Regions from separate parts of the Rahnella sp. BIGb0236 genome, predicted to be linked through region 1. Evidence: predicted binding sites of a transcription regulator. Region 1 holds the regulator's gene; each other region holds the start of a gene.
What was found. Region 1 encodes PurR, which represses purine synthesis genes. Its sites were predicted from a motif close to CANGCAAACGTTTGCNTG; they were not measured.
Positions count from the first base shown of each region.

Region 2: rbsD (D-ribose pyranase) is a predicted target of PurR. The motif match lies at 2,286-2,303, and genes of this name have one in related genera.
Region 3: purM (phosphoribosylformylglycinamidine cyclo-ligase) is a predicted target of PurR. The motif match lies at 2,065-2,082, and genes of this name have one in related genera.

Region 1 covers NZ_SOAO01000008.1:165,214-169,884, reverse strand. Annotated here, with positions in the region: gene punC (purine nucleoside transporter PunC) at 1-24, opposite strand, end outside; gene punR (DNA-binding transcriptional activator PunR) at 161-1,066, shown strand; gene purR (HTH-type transcriptional repressor PurR) at 1,106-2,131, opposite strand; gene EDF78_RS17105 (C40 family peptidase) at 2,720-3,622, opposite strand; gene EDF78_RS25985 (hypothetical protein) at 3,977-4,105, shown strand; gene EDF78_RS17100 (Grx4 family monothiol glutaredoxin) at 4,086-4,427, shown strand; gene rnt (ribonuclease T) at 4,516-4,671, opposite strand, start outside.
Region 2 covers NZ_SOAO01000004.1:4,814-9,484, forward strand. Annotated here, with positions in the region: gene rbsC (ribose ABC transporter permease) at 1-334, opposite strand, end outside; gene rbsA (ribose ABC transporter ATP-binding protein RbsA) at 341-1,846, opposite strand; gene rbsD (D-ribose pyranase) at 1,854-2,273, opposite strand; gene kup (low affinity potassium transporter Kup) at 2,489-4,357, opposite strand; gene ravA (ATPase RavA) at 4,625-4,671, shown strand, end outside.
Region 3 covers NZ_SOAO01000002.1:481,282-485,952, forward strand. Annotated here, with positions in the region: gene uraA (uracil permease) at 1-971, opposite strand, end outside; gene upp (uracil phosphoribosyltransferase) at 1,178-1,804, opposite strand; gene purM (phosphoribosylformylglycinamidine cyclo-ligase) at 2,147-3,184, shown strand; gene purN (phosphoribosylglycinamide formyltransferase) at 3,223-3,861, shown strand; gene speG (spermidine N1-acetyltransferase) at 4,082-4,657, shown strand.

The sequences.
Region 1 (4,671 bases):
CATAAATCCAAAGGAGGGTTTCATTATTGTCTCGTTAATGTCGTGATTGCAGGTGATTTGACGCAGATTACGTACCGGAGGCGGAGTTTAACGCTTTGATAACAGCGTTGTGAAACGCTAATATTTGCACTCTGCTATCAAAAAAGTTGAAGGCTAAAATATGTGGTCAGAATACGCTCTTGATGTGGTGGATGCGGTGGCAAGAACGGGCAGCTTTAGTGCCGCGGCGCAGGATTTACACCGCGTGCCTTCTGCCATCAGCTACACCGTCCGGCAGCTTGAACAATGGCTGGCAGTGCCGTTATTTGAACGCCGTCATCGTGACGTGGTGCTGACGCCTGCGGGCAAGGTTTTTGTCGATGAAGCCCGCATTCTGACAAAAAAAATGATAGCCACCCGTCGCCAGTGTCAGCAGGTCGCTAACGGCTGGCGCGGCGAACTACGCGTGGCGGTAGACCGGATTGTTAAACCCGCGCGGACGCGAAGGCTGGTACTCGATTTTTACCGCCATTTTCCCGATACGGAACTGATCATCCACTCGGAAGTGTTTAACGGTGTCTGGGATGCGCTGGTGGACGGAAGGGCGGATGTGGCTATCGGTGCCACGAGAGCCATACCGGTGGGTGGCCGGTTTAATTTTCGCGACATGGGATTCATGGACTGGCACTGCGTGGTCAGCCCCCAACATCCGCTGGCGCAGTTGTCCGGTTCGCTCAGGGATGACCAGCTGCGGCCTTATCCGGCGCTCTGTCTGGAAGACACCTCCCGCACATTGCCCAAACGCGATACCTGGACGCTCGACAACCAGCGACGTCTGGTGGTGCCTGACTGGACCTGTGCGCTGGAATGCCTGACAGAAGGATTATGTGTCGGCATGATGCCGGTTCATCGCGTCATCCCGTGGATAGAACAGAATAAATTGCAGGTGCTGACACTGGAAAATCGTTTCCCCGACAGCCCGTGTTGTCTGACGTGGGACCAGAGCAATCCGTCGCCGTCACTGGCGTGGTTACTGGACTATATGGGCGATACAGAAACGATGAATGAGGAATGGTTGCGGGATTAGCAAAAAAAAACGCCTGCACAGGCAGGCGTAGTTACACAATTAACGGCGGTAGTCGCGATACGGACCGTCGGCCACGGAACGGCGTTCAACCAGTTTCGGATGCACTTCGATGGTCTGCGATTCTTCGCGCTTACTGACAATTCTGTCCAGCAACATGGTAAAAGCCATTTCGCCCAGACGCTCTTTAGGCTGATGAACCGTGGTCAGCGCCGGTGAGAAATAGCGGGCATTACGCACATTGTCATAGCCGATCACAGAGATATCCTGCGGAACCCGCAGGCCAAGCTCATCGGCAGCACAAATGGCGCCCATCGCCATCACGTCACCGCCACAGAACACCGCAGTAGGGCGGCTTTTCTGCATCAGGATTTTATGCATCGCCTGATAGCCGGATTCCGGTTCAAAATCGCCCTGAACGACCCATTCATCACGCAGAGGAATATTGGCTTCGGTCAGTGCCTTCACAAAACCCTGGAAACGACCGCCGCCGGTATTACGCGCCAGTTGCCCCGGGATCACACCAATATCACGATGACCGCGTTCAATCAGATAACGACCGGCCATGTAGCCGCCCTCGAAAGCATTATCAATAATGCTGTCGGTGAAGTTTTTGCGCGCCTCGCCCCAGTCCATGACGACCATCGGGATTGAGCGGTACTCCTCCAGCATATTAAGCAGTTCGTCGGGATATTCCGCGCACATCACCAGCAAGCCATCGACGCGTTTTTGCGCCAGCATCTGCAGGTAAGCCTGTTGTTTCTCCAGATTGTTGTGCGAGTTACACAAAATCAGCGTGTAGCCTTTGGAGAAGCAGCTGTTTTCGACGGCTTCAATCACTTCGGCGAAATAGGGCGCTTCACTGGAGGTGGCCAGCAGACCGATCGTTTTGGTGTTATTAACCTTCAGGCTGCGCGCCACGGCGCTTGGCGAATAGTGTAAGTCCTTGATGGCAAGGAGAACCGCAGCTTTAGTTTCTTCGGCGACGAAACGTGTTTTATTGATGACGTGCGACACGGTTGTAGTGGAAACGCCAGCGCGCTTTGCGACATCTTTAATCGTTGCCATGTAAACAATGACTCCTGAACTCACGTGTTTCAGCACGTTAGCATTATGTTAATCGTTTGCTTGCGTGGATTTAACTGCTGACTTCTAAAAGGGCAGTGAAATCGTTGGGTGGATTCTTCAGAATGAGGCGTGAAATGCTCTCGGGTGAAATCGACCGGCACACAGGCGTGGTAACCGACAATTTTCTCTTATAATGCAGGAAAGTGGAAGCAAAATTCTCATGACAGCATTGTCATTCAGCACAAGATTTTAAATGTGAATTATGAGAAAATGCGTTGGCACACATTTAGTGTGGCTTAAAAAATGCCACAACTTGATCCGAAAGGGGGTTTGATGGACAGCAACCTGAAATTATCGTTGATCACCACGGTATGCGCTTTGCTTATGATTATCGCTTTCAGCTTTACTGCGGTAATGAACTGATTTTATAAGCGATCCGCAATAAAAAAGGGCGATCCCGGTAACAGGTATCGCCCTTTTCAATGTGATGCAGTCACCTTATCCGCCGACATTCTTCCCTGCAGAAACTCTTCGTTAAATGCTATTCATTGGCTGATTAGCGAAACTTCAGACTTAACGAATTGTTTATTATCGGATCGTTTTCGGGGTCATTACCCGACGTGCGCCCACATAGTGATCTTGCCAGTAATCATCGCCCAGTGAGGTGATTTTAATGTCTTCACCGGTTCTTGGCGACTGGATGAATTTGCCATTACCGACATAAACACCCACATGGTCTGCTGCGCCGCGATTATTAATTCTGAAAAACACCAGATCGCCGCTTTCCAGTTCACCGCGTTTGACCGGTGCCGCATCGCGCAGATGGTACATTTCATTCGCTGTGCGTGGCATCTTAATGCGAATCAAATCTTTGTAGGCATAATAGACTAAGCCACTGCAATCAAAACCGGTGTTGGGAGAGGTGCCGCCCCAGCGATACGGTTTGCCGACCTGGTGCATCAGCTTGGTCATCGCCGTTTGCTGTGCGTGCTGATAACGTTTTTTGTGTGTCGCGCTCAGCGTAATCGGTTTGCTGTCTTCTTCGCGGAGCTTCTTGCCCTTGCGGTGGCGGCCATAAGCGTCTTTCTTACTGACCTTTGCGCTACTGTTCTTTGCCAGTGCGCGGGTTTTGGTTTGTTTCTCGGTCTTGCTCTCGGCCCGCGTGGTCCTGAGGGTCTTTTCTTTTTTACTCTCAGCCCGGGTCGTTTTTACGCTTTTATCAGAAGTGGCCTTTCGTTTAACCAGTTCAGTACTTTTTACTTTCTTCTTCGAATTCTTGTCCTGTGTTTTTTGTTCTGTTACCGGCGCGATTTTTGATTTTTTATTGGTTTTGGCGGCGGCGGTCTTTCGCTTTCGGCGTTCTTCAGGGGCGGCCTGATTAACATGGCTCTTTCGCTGATCGGCAGAGACGCGCGTCTGTGGCGATGCATGGGCGATATTGAGGAAAAGCTGGGTAAAGAGCAGCACAAAAAGCGTGAACAGTAAGCGCATAGCTTCGTTACCATGAGTGGTAGGGTTAAACATCAGGGTTGTCAGAGTATTGCCTAAAAGAACCCGACAAAAAAGCACGAATTGACTCGATTCTAGATCATATTGTGAGAAAAAGTTAATAGCTTTTTTTATGTCGAAATAACCGCCATTTTTAGTCAATAAAATAACCATTTTTCATCAGGTTAATATTTGAGTTAAAGAATGGGATTTTGCAAATCTGACATTATCGTTGAACGCCAAAAATGTTATTCTCGATGAATCTTTAAATATGTGAACCTGAACCCAGGCGCCGAAAATTGTTTAATAAAATGCCAGTATTGAGAAAGACCCCACAAAAAATGGCGTTTTTATCTGGTGGCAGCCATCGTTACAATAGAAGGCATTGTGTTTGCGCACCGTCTTTGTGTGCTGCGCGTGAAGAGTAATGACCGTGACAGCCTGTACCGGCTTGAGGAAGCAAGAAATGACCACTCCAACGATTGAAAAGATTCAGAAGCAAGTTTCTGAAAACCCGATTCTGCTGTACATGAAAGGTTCTCCAAAACTGCCAAGCTGCGGTTTCTCCGCCCAGGCCGTTCAGGCGCTTTCCGCTTGTGGCGAACGTTTCGCTTACGTTGATATCCTGCAGAACCCGGATATCCGCGCTGAGATGCCTAAGTTTGCTAACTGGCCAACCTTCCCGCAGTTGTGGGTTGATGGTGAACTGGTTGGCGGTTGTGACATCGTGGTTGAGATGTTCCAGCGCGGCGAACTGCAACAGCTGATCAAAGAAACGGCTGAGAAATACAAATCTTCTGAAGAGTAATGTCTGAGAAGAGCCGGTCTTGTGGCTGGCGAATAAAAAGAGCGACATCATGTCGCTCTTTTTTTGTCTGCTATCCGCACTCAATCCGCTATTGCTGATTTTCTTCCGGTGCCGTTTCGGCTTCGTCTGCGGTCATCGCCAGCGGCCAGCCGCCCAGGCGTTTCCAGCGGTTTACCAGCTCACAAAACAGTTCTGCGGTGCGTTCGGTGTCATATAACGCGGAATGCGCCTGACTGCTGTCAAA
Region 2 (4,671 bases), on a different contig from region 1:
CGGCAGCGCCCAGCGCCAGTGCGGCACCCACGGCGACAAAGGCGTTCACTTCCAGCCCGACAATTGAGGCAGCGACGGCACCCGTCAGCGCCAGCAGCGAACCGACGGACAAATCGATACCGGAGGTCAGGATCACCAGCGTCATGCCGACCGCCATAATGGCGTTGACCGACGTTTGCTGGAGGATGTTAAACAGGTTATTAACGGTAAAGAAGTTCGGGCTCATGGAAGAGACCACGGCAATCAACACCAGCAGCGCAATCAGAGACTTTTGCTCCAACAACCACTCTTTACTGATCCAGCGCTTTTGGGCTGGCAATGTCTGAGAACTCATATCTGATTACTCCTGCGTCACGCCGTATTGCTTGCCGACAGCGGCTGCCATCAACACTTCCTGCGTAGCCTGTTCTATCGGGAATTCACCGCTTAAATGACCTTCGTGCATCACCAAAACCCGGTCACTCATGCCGATCACTTCCGGCATTTCTGAGGAAACCAAAATGATGCTCAGCCCTTCGCGCTTGAACTGGTTTATAAGCTGGTAAATCTCTTTTTTGGCACCGACGTCAACGCCGCGCGTCGGTTCGTCGAGGATCAGGACTTTCGGCCGCGTCATTAACCCGCGGGCAATCGCCACTTTTTGCTGATTGCCGCCGGAAAGCAGGCCGATGGTCTGCATCATCGACGGCGTTTTAATATTGAACAGGCGGATGAAATCACCGACAGCCTGCTGTTCGTCGGCATGCTTCAGGCGACCGCCGCCGTGGCTGAAATAGCGCAGCGCGGTCAGCGACATATTTTCTTTCACCGACATGCCGAGCACTAACCCATCGCGCTTACGGTCTTCGGAGATATACACAATGCCGTTTGCCAGCCCGTCCTGCGGTGAGTGTGTCACCACTTCGCGGCCATCCAGCGCCACATAACCACTTTTACGCGGCAGTGCGCCGTAGAGTATTTTCATCAGTTCGGTGCGGCCTGCGCCCATCAAACCGGAAATCCCGAGGATTTCGCCACTGTGCAAATCAAAGCTGACGTTATCGACGCCCGGCCCGCTGACATCGCGAACCTGTAAACGCAGCGCGCCACGCTCATGATTAATACGCGGATACTGTTCCTCGAGGCGGCGACCGACCATCATTTCAATCAGCGTGTCTTCTTCCAGCTCGCTGACCGGACGTTCTGCGATGAACTGCCCGTCACGGAACACTGTCACGTCATCGCAGATTTCGAAGATTTCTTTCATACGGTGGGAGATATACACCACTCCGCAACCTGCGGCTTTCAGTTCGCGGATCACGCTAAATAAAGAAGCCGTCTCGGTATCGGTCAGGGCATCCGTCGGTTCATCCATAATGATGACTTTGGATTCGAAGCTCAGAACTTTGGCAATCTCGACCATCTGCTGGTCGCCAATCGATAATTCACCGACCAGACGATCGCTTTTGTAACGCAGATTCAGACGCGCCAGGAGCTTGTCGGCTTCGGCATACATCTTTTTCCAGTTGATGCGGCCAAAACCGTTCACAAACTCACGGCCGAGGAAGATGTTTTCAGCAATCGTCAGTTGAGGGATCAGGTTTAATTCCTGATGGATGATGCCAATCCCGGCTTCCTGAGACGCTTTCGGTCCATTGAACGCCGCTTCCTTACCGAGGAAATGGACTGAACCGGCATCTTTCTGGTAGATGCCGGTCAGCACTTTCATCATGGTGGACTTGCCCGCGCCGTTTTCTCCCACCAGCGCCATCACACGTCCCGGATAGACGCTGAGCGCCGCGCCGGAAAGTGCTTTAACGCCGGGAAAGGCTTTATCAATGCCTGTCAGTTGCAGCAAAGGTTGCATAAAGGCCTCAGAAGGTTACGCCGGCACACAGAATAACGTTCGCGTAAGGCGAACATTCCCCGCTGCGGATCACAGCCCGACTTTTTTCGCTTTGCGCTTTGAATGCCTCATGACTGACGTAATCCAAAGCAATGGTGTTTCCCTGGTGTTGTTCGAGTTGTGTCAATTGGGCGAGCAACGCTTCATGGAGTTGAGGATTTTTAGTGAGGATTTCCTCGGCGAGGATAGCCCGCTCAACCTGCATCTCATGTGTCACTACCTCTAAGACTTGTAAAAAGGTGGGGACTCCCTGGGTCAGAGCCAGATCGATGCGTTGGCAAGCTGCTGGCACCGGAAGACCGGCATCGCCAATAACCAGCTGATCGGTGTGACCTAACCGGGCAATAACATGTGAGATTTCGGCATTTAATAGCGGTGACTTCTTCATTGTGAACTCCTACAGCGAAACGTTTCGCTCACGGAGGAGTTTATAAAGTTAACCGTACATGGCAACGGGGTTGTGATGAAATTGTGATCAACGTCGAAACGTTTCGCTGAATGATTCAGAAACCGCAGAGAAATTTGAGTTAGTCGTTTCAGAAAGGGGAAAGCAGAAATAAAACAGGGCACCCGAAGGTGCCCTGTGACCGGCAGAAATGAGGATCAGATTTCTACCTGCGTGCCGAGTTCGATCACCCTGTTCGGCGGGATTTCAAACTGATCCGGCGCGCGCAGGGCGTTACGGCTGAGCGCCATAAAGAGTTTGCCACGGAAATAGAGATACCACGGGCGTTTGGTCAGGATCAGCGATTCGTGCGACATAAAGAACGACGTTTCCATCATCCGGCACGGCAGGCCTTCCAGACCACAACGGTGGAACACTTCTTCCACATTCGGGGTTTCTTTAAATCCGTAACTGGCGACCACACGCCAGAACGTCGGCGAAAGCTGCTCGATAGTGACGCGCCGGACGTTATGCACATAAGGCGCATCTTCCGTACGTAACGTCAGCAGCACCACGCGCTCATGCAACACTTTGTTGTGTTTGAGGTTATGCAGTAAGGCAAACGGAATAACGTTGATGGCGCGCGACATATACACCGCAGTTCCCGGCACGCGAACCGGCGGGGATTTCTCCAGTGAAGCAATCATCGCTTCCAGGGAATTCCCGTGCTCGTTCATGCGGCGCATAAGGCGGAAACGTTCGCTTTTCCAGGTAGTCATGACGATAAACATGCACAGACCCAGCGTCAGCGGCAACCAGCCGCCGGAGAACAGTTTCGTGGCATTCGCCGCAAACAGCGGAATATCCATAAACAGCAGGCCGATCAGCAAAAGCCCGACCAGGAAAGGTTTCCAGTGCCAGTTCTTGAGCGCAACCGTACACGACAGAATGCTGGTCAGCACCATCGTACCGGTCACGGCAATACCGTAAGCCGCCGCCAGATTGCTTGAATGCTCGAAGCTGGCGATAACGATAACCACCGCAAAATACAGCAGCCAGTTAATCGCCGGGATGTAAATCTGACCGGCTTCCATTTCTGACGTATGGATAATGCGCATTGGCGGTAAATAGCCCAGACGCACAGCCTGACGCGTCAGGGAGAACACACCGGAGATAACAGCCTGAGAGGCGATAATGGTCGCCAGCGTCGCCAGCACAAGAAGCGGAATCAATGCCCAGTCAGGCGCCAGCAGGAAGAACGGGTTCTTAATCGACTCAGGGTCTTTCAGCAGTAACGCACCCTGCCCGAAGTAGTTCAGCACCAGAGAAGGCAGCACGACGGTGAACCAGGCCAGACGGATCGGGAATTTCCCGAAGTGGCCCATATCGGCATATAACGCTTCCACGCCGGTGATCGACAACACCACGGCGCCGAGTGCCAGGAAGGAGAACGACTTGTGCTCAATAAAGAAGTTAACCGCCCACATGGGATTCATGGCGCGCAGCACTTCAGGATTCTGCATGATGCTGTTCACACCGAGAACCGCCAGCGTCAGGAACCACAACAACATCACCGGCGCAAAGAGTTTGCCCACGATGCCGGTGCCGTGTTTCTGAATAATGAAAAGCAGCGTCAGAACAGTAATGGACAGGGGGACGATATAAGGATCGAGTGAAGGAGCTGCGATTTCGAGACCTTCCATCGCGGAAAGGACGGAAATTGCCGGTGTGATGACCACTTCACCATAGAAGAAACTTCCGCCGATCAGGCCAAGAATGACCAGAACCGCAGTGGTACGAGCCGACGTATTCCTGCCCGCCAGAGACATCAGCGTCAGAATACCGCCTTCGCCTGCGTTGTCCGCCCGCATCACGTAAGTGAGGTACTTGAGCGAAACAATGAGGATTAGCATCCAGAAAATCAGAGAAAGAAAACCAAAAACGACGCTGGGTTCAACGTTGAAACCATAGTGACCAGAAAAACACTCTCTTAAGGTATAGAGAGGACTGGTACCAATGTCGCCATAGACCACACCAATGGCGGCCAGGGTTACTGCTGGGAGTGACCGTTTATGTTCAGTGCTCATATTTCGTTTCTTTTTTGCTCGAACATCCGCAAGCGATGCGTGCGCTCAGACTTATGATGCCCACTAAAAGGCGCACAGTATGCACGAATAAATGGGATTGCCTACCCTTAAATGTGCAGCTAAACCGGCGTTCCTATGAACGAGGTCACATTTTTGATCATAGAAAATTTTTAGTAATCAACAAGCTATAACGATAAAAATAAACGTGGCATATCGTTACCAGCCAGTACACTATTCAACAACTAAATGGAAACCGGAAGAGACAGTATGGCGCAATCTCCCCTTCTGGCAGAACGGATCGCCCGTCTTGCTAA
Region 3 (4,671 bases), on a different contig from region 1:
GCCGCGAGTTTACCGATACAGGAAAGCAGGATCGCCAGAATGGCCGCGCCGCCGATCACCCAGGTGCTGTAGACCTTGGTGATGGCCATCACGCCGATGTTTTCGCCGTAAGTGGTGTTTGGTGTGGAACCAAAGAAACCGGACAATACGGTCGACAGCCCGTTCGCCAGCATAGAACGGTGCAGGCCCGGATCACGCAATAAATCTTTCTTCACGATATTTGCGGTGACGACCAGATGCCCGACGTGCTCGGCAATGACCACCAGTGCCGCAGGCAGAATGGTGAGGATGGCGACCCATTCAAAACGCGGCGTATAGAAAGTGGGCAGCGCGAACCAGTGCGCGGTTTCGATAGCGGAGACATCCACCACGCCCATAAAGAACGACAGCGCGTAACCGACCAGCACGCCGATCAGGATCGGGATAATCGCCAGGAAACCCCGGAACAGCACCGAACCCAGAATGGTCACGGAGAGCGTCACCAGCGAAATGGTGATGGTGGTGGAATCCACTGCTGCGCCATCCGCAGGCAGCAGCCCTGCCATGTTCGCCGCCACACCCGCCAGCTCCAGCCCGATGACGGCAACGATTGCGCCCATCGCCGCAGGCGGGAACATCACGTTAATCCAGCCGATCCCGGCTTTCTTAACAATCAGCGCCACCAGACAGAACAACAGCCCGCAAACAATGAATCCGCCCAGTGCCGCCTCATATCCCATCGGCAACAACAACAGCACCGGAGAAATAAACGCAAAACTTGAGCCGAGGTACGCCGGTATCTTCCCTTTACACACAAATAAATACAGCAAAGTCCCTATGCCATTAAACAGCAGCACCGTTGCCGGGTTGATCTTGAACAGAATGGGTACCAGAACGGTGGCACCAAACATGGCAAACAGATGCTGGAAACTCAGGGGGATTGTCTGCAGCAATGGCGGACGTTCGCTTACCCCGATGACACGACGGGTCATGAATGTGATCCTCTCAAAGGTGTGATGTTGTGTTATTTACAGCCTTTTGCTCTAAATAATTCGGGTTGCATGAAGGCGGCAAGTCCGTGAGTCCCCGGGAGCATAGATAACTATGTGACCGGGGTGAACGGGCGCAGCCAACGCATCTGCAGCCTGAAGTATGACGAGCAAAAAAAAGCCGACTCTTCAGTCGGCTAATTGCTTATTTACTTCGTACCAAATATCTTGTCGCCCGCATCACCGAGCCCCGGAATGATGTAGCCTTTCTCATTGAGCCCCTGATCCACCGAGGCGGTGTACAGCTCAACGTCCGGGTGGGCGGCTTCGAGAGCGGCGATCCCTTCCGGTGCGGCGACCAGCACCAGCACTTTAATGCTCTGGCAGCCGGCTTTTTTCAGCAGGTCGATGGTGGCAATCATTGAGCCACCGGTAGCCAGCATCGGGTCAACCACCAGCGCCAGACGTTCTTCGATGTTAGAAACCAGCTTCTGGAAATACGGCACAGGTTTCAGTGTTTCTTCATCACGGTACACGCCAACTACGCTGATACGCGCGCTTGGTACGTGTTCCAGTACGCCTTCCATCATGCCCAGACCGGCACGCAGGATTGGCACAACGGTAATTTTCTTGCCTTTGATCTGATCGATTTCCACCGGGCCATTCCAGCCTTCAATGGTCACTTTTTCAGTTTCTAAATCGGCAGTCGCTTCATACGTCAGCAGACTTCCCACCTCAGAAGCCAGTTCGCGAAAACGTTTCGTGCTGATGTCGTTTTCACGCATCAGGCCCAGCTTGTGTTTCACCAGCGGGTGTTTCACCTCGACGATCTTCATTATTTATTCTCCTAAGGTGGTTGAGCTGCAAAAAAAAATCGCGAGATTATAACGCCATTTTTTTTGAACGCCACAGCCAATTGCCTGATCCAGATCAACTTATCCTTCTTCACTGAAGCCGCAGCTGCGTTAGCGGCTCTCTCTCTCACCCGAATCACTGACTCAAGTCAGCTCATCGGGATTTGCTCGTTTGCTGCAACGCCAATGACTTCGGCTAAGTGTTGTATCTTTAAGTATAGATAGTGACTCTGAATAAGGCGCTCGCAAACGTTTGCTTCCACTGTTAGAATTGCCCCGCTTTATTCTTCAACCACCAACCCAAACCGCCGTGGGGACTTCGCAGTGACCGACAAAACCTCTCTCAGCTATAAAGACGCAGGCGTAGATATCGATGCCGGTAACGCATTGGTAGACCGCATTAAAGGTGTAGTAAAACAGACTCGCCGCCCTGAAGTGATGGGTGGACTGGGCGGTTTTGGTGCCCTCTGCGCGCTGCCGCAAAAATATCGTGAACCCGTGCTGGTCTCGGGTACCGACGGCGTTGGCACCAAGCTGCGTCTGGCGATGGATTTGAAACGCCACGATACCATCGGTATCGACCTGGTCGCGATGTGCGTCAACGATTTGATCGTTCAGGGCGCTGAACCGCTGTTCTTCCTCGACTATTACGCCACCGGCAAACTGGACGTCGATACCGCCGCCAGCGTGATCACCGGTATCGCAGAAGGCTGTAAGCAGTCTGGCTGTGCGTTAGTCGGCGGCGAAACCGCTGAAATGCCGGGTATGTACCACGGCGAAGATTACGACGTTGCAGGCTTCTGCGTCGGCGTGGTGGAAAAATCAGAAATTATCGACGGCAGCAAAGTGGCTGACGGCGATGTACTGATCGGTCTGGCCGCCAGTGGTCCGCACTCCAACGGTTACTCGCTGGTGCGCAAAATTCTGGAAGTCAGCAAGACTGACCCGGAAACCACCGATCTGGCAGGCAAACCGCTGGCCGATCACCTGCTGGCACCGACCAAAATTTACGTGAAATCGATTCTGAACCTGATCGAAAATGTGGATGTTCACGGCATCGTCCACCTGACCGGTGGCGGCTTCTGGGAAAATATCCCCCGCGTCCTGCCGGACAACACGCAGGTGATTATCGATGAATCAAGCTGGCAGTGGCCGGATGTCTTTACCTGGCTGCAAACCGCCGGTAACGTCAGCCGTCACGAAATGTACCGCACCTTTAACTGTGGCGTGGGCATGCTGGTAGCACTTCCTGCCGGACTGGCGGATCAGGCGATTGCATTACTGAACGATAATGGCGAAAAAGCGTGGAAAATTGGCTACATTAAAGCCTCTGATTCCGCTGAGCGCGTCGTGATCAACTAAGTGTTCAGTAATACAACTCACTGAAAGCAGGGTAGAAGATGAAAAGGATTGTGGTTCTGGTATCGGGCGAGGGAAGCAACTTACAGGCCCTGATCGATGCCTGCCAGCAGGGACGGATCAACGCAAAAATCAGTGCAGTCTTCAGCAATAAAATCGCTGCCTACGGGCTTGAAAGAGCCCGTTTAGCGGAGATTCCGGCGCACGCGCTGGATGTCAAAGCTTACGAAGACCGGGCGGCATTTGACGTTGCACTGGCGGATGCCATTGAGACTTTCCATCCTGATCTGGTGGTGCTGGCCGGGTATATGCGCATTCTGACCGGCGAATTCGTCCAGCGTTTCGCCGGGCGAATGATCAACATTCACCCTTCCCTGCTGCCGAAATATCCGGGCCTGCACACTCACCGTCAGGCGCTGGAAAATCAGGATGCCGAACATGGTACGTCCGTGCATTTTGTCACTGAACAGCTTGACGGCGGCCCGGTGATTTTACAGGCCAAAGTGCCGGTATTCGCTGACGATACAGAAGAAGAGCTGATTGCCCGCATACAAACGCAGGAACACAGCATTTATCCGCTGGTGGTCAGCTGGTTTGTTGACGGACGTTTGTCGCTGCAAAACGGTCAGGCATTGCTGGACAACAATCCGCTTTCTGAACGCGGATACGCAGAAGATTAATCTACTTCCGCCTCACGATTTCACTCTAAACCGGCCCTGTGCCGGTTTTTTATTTTCCGTCATTTGACAGTTGTTTACATTTCGCCCGATATAATGCACATCCCGGCGCACGTTTAAACGTCGTTTGTGCGCCGACCTTCATCTGAAACACGGTTGTTTCAGACCTCATATTTACGAAGGTTACCCTCATAAAACGGCTTTTATAGTTGAGGAACACCCCATGTTTAGCCATAACAGCGTCAGATTACGTCCACTGGAAAAGGACGACCTGTCGTTTGTTCATCGTCTTGATAATAACGCCAGCATCATGCGTTACTGGTTTGAAGAACCTTACGAGGCTTTCGTCGAACTGACCGATTTGTATCACAAACATATCCATGACCAGAGCGAACGCCGCTTCATCATCGAATTTGAAAGCGGGCCGGTCGGCTTAGTGGAGCTGGTGGAAATTAATCATATTCACCGCCGCGCGGAATTTCAGATCATCATCGACCCGCAGCATCAGGGCAAAGGTTTTGCCGGTGATGCGGTACGTCTGGCGATGGATTATGCGTTTTCCGTCCTGAACCTCTACAAACTGTATTTAATCGTCGATAAAGAAAATAAAAAGGCGATCCACATTTACAGCAAATTAGGGTTTGAGATTGAAGGCGAACTGAAACAGGAATTCTTTGTGAACGGCGAATATCGCAGCGCCATCCGCATGTGTATTTTCCAGCCGCAGTTTCTGGCGAAATACAAATCCAAACCTGTTCAGGTCAGGCCTGAATCCCTGATTGGCGCCAGCACGGTGTAATACTCCCGCGCCCT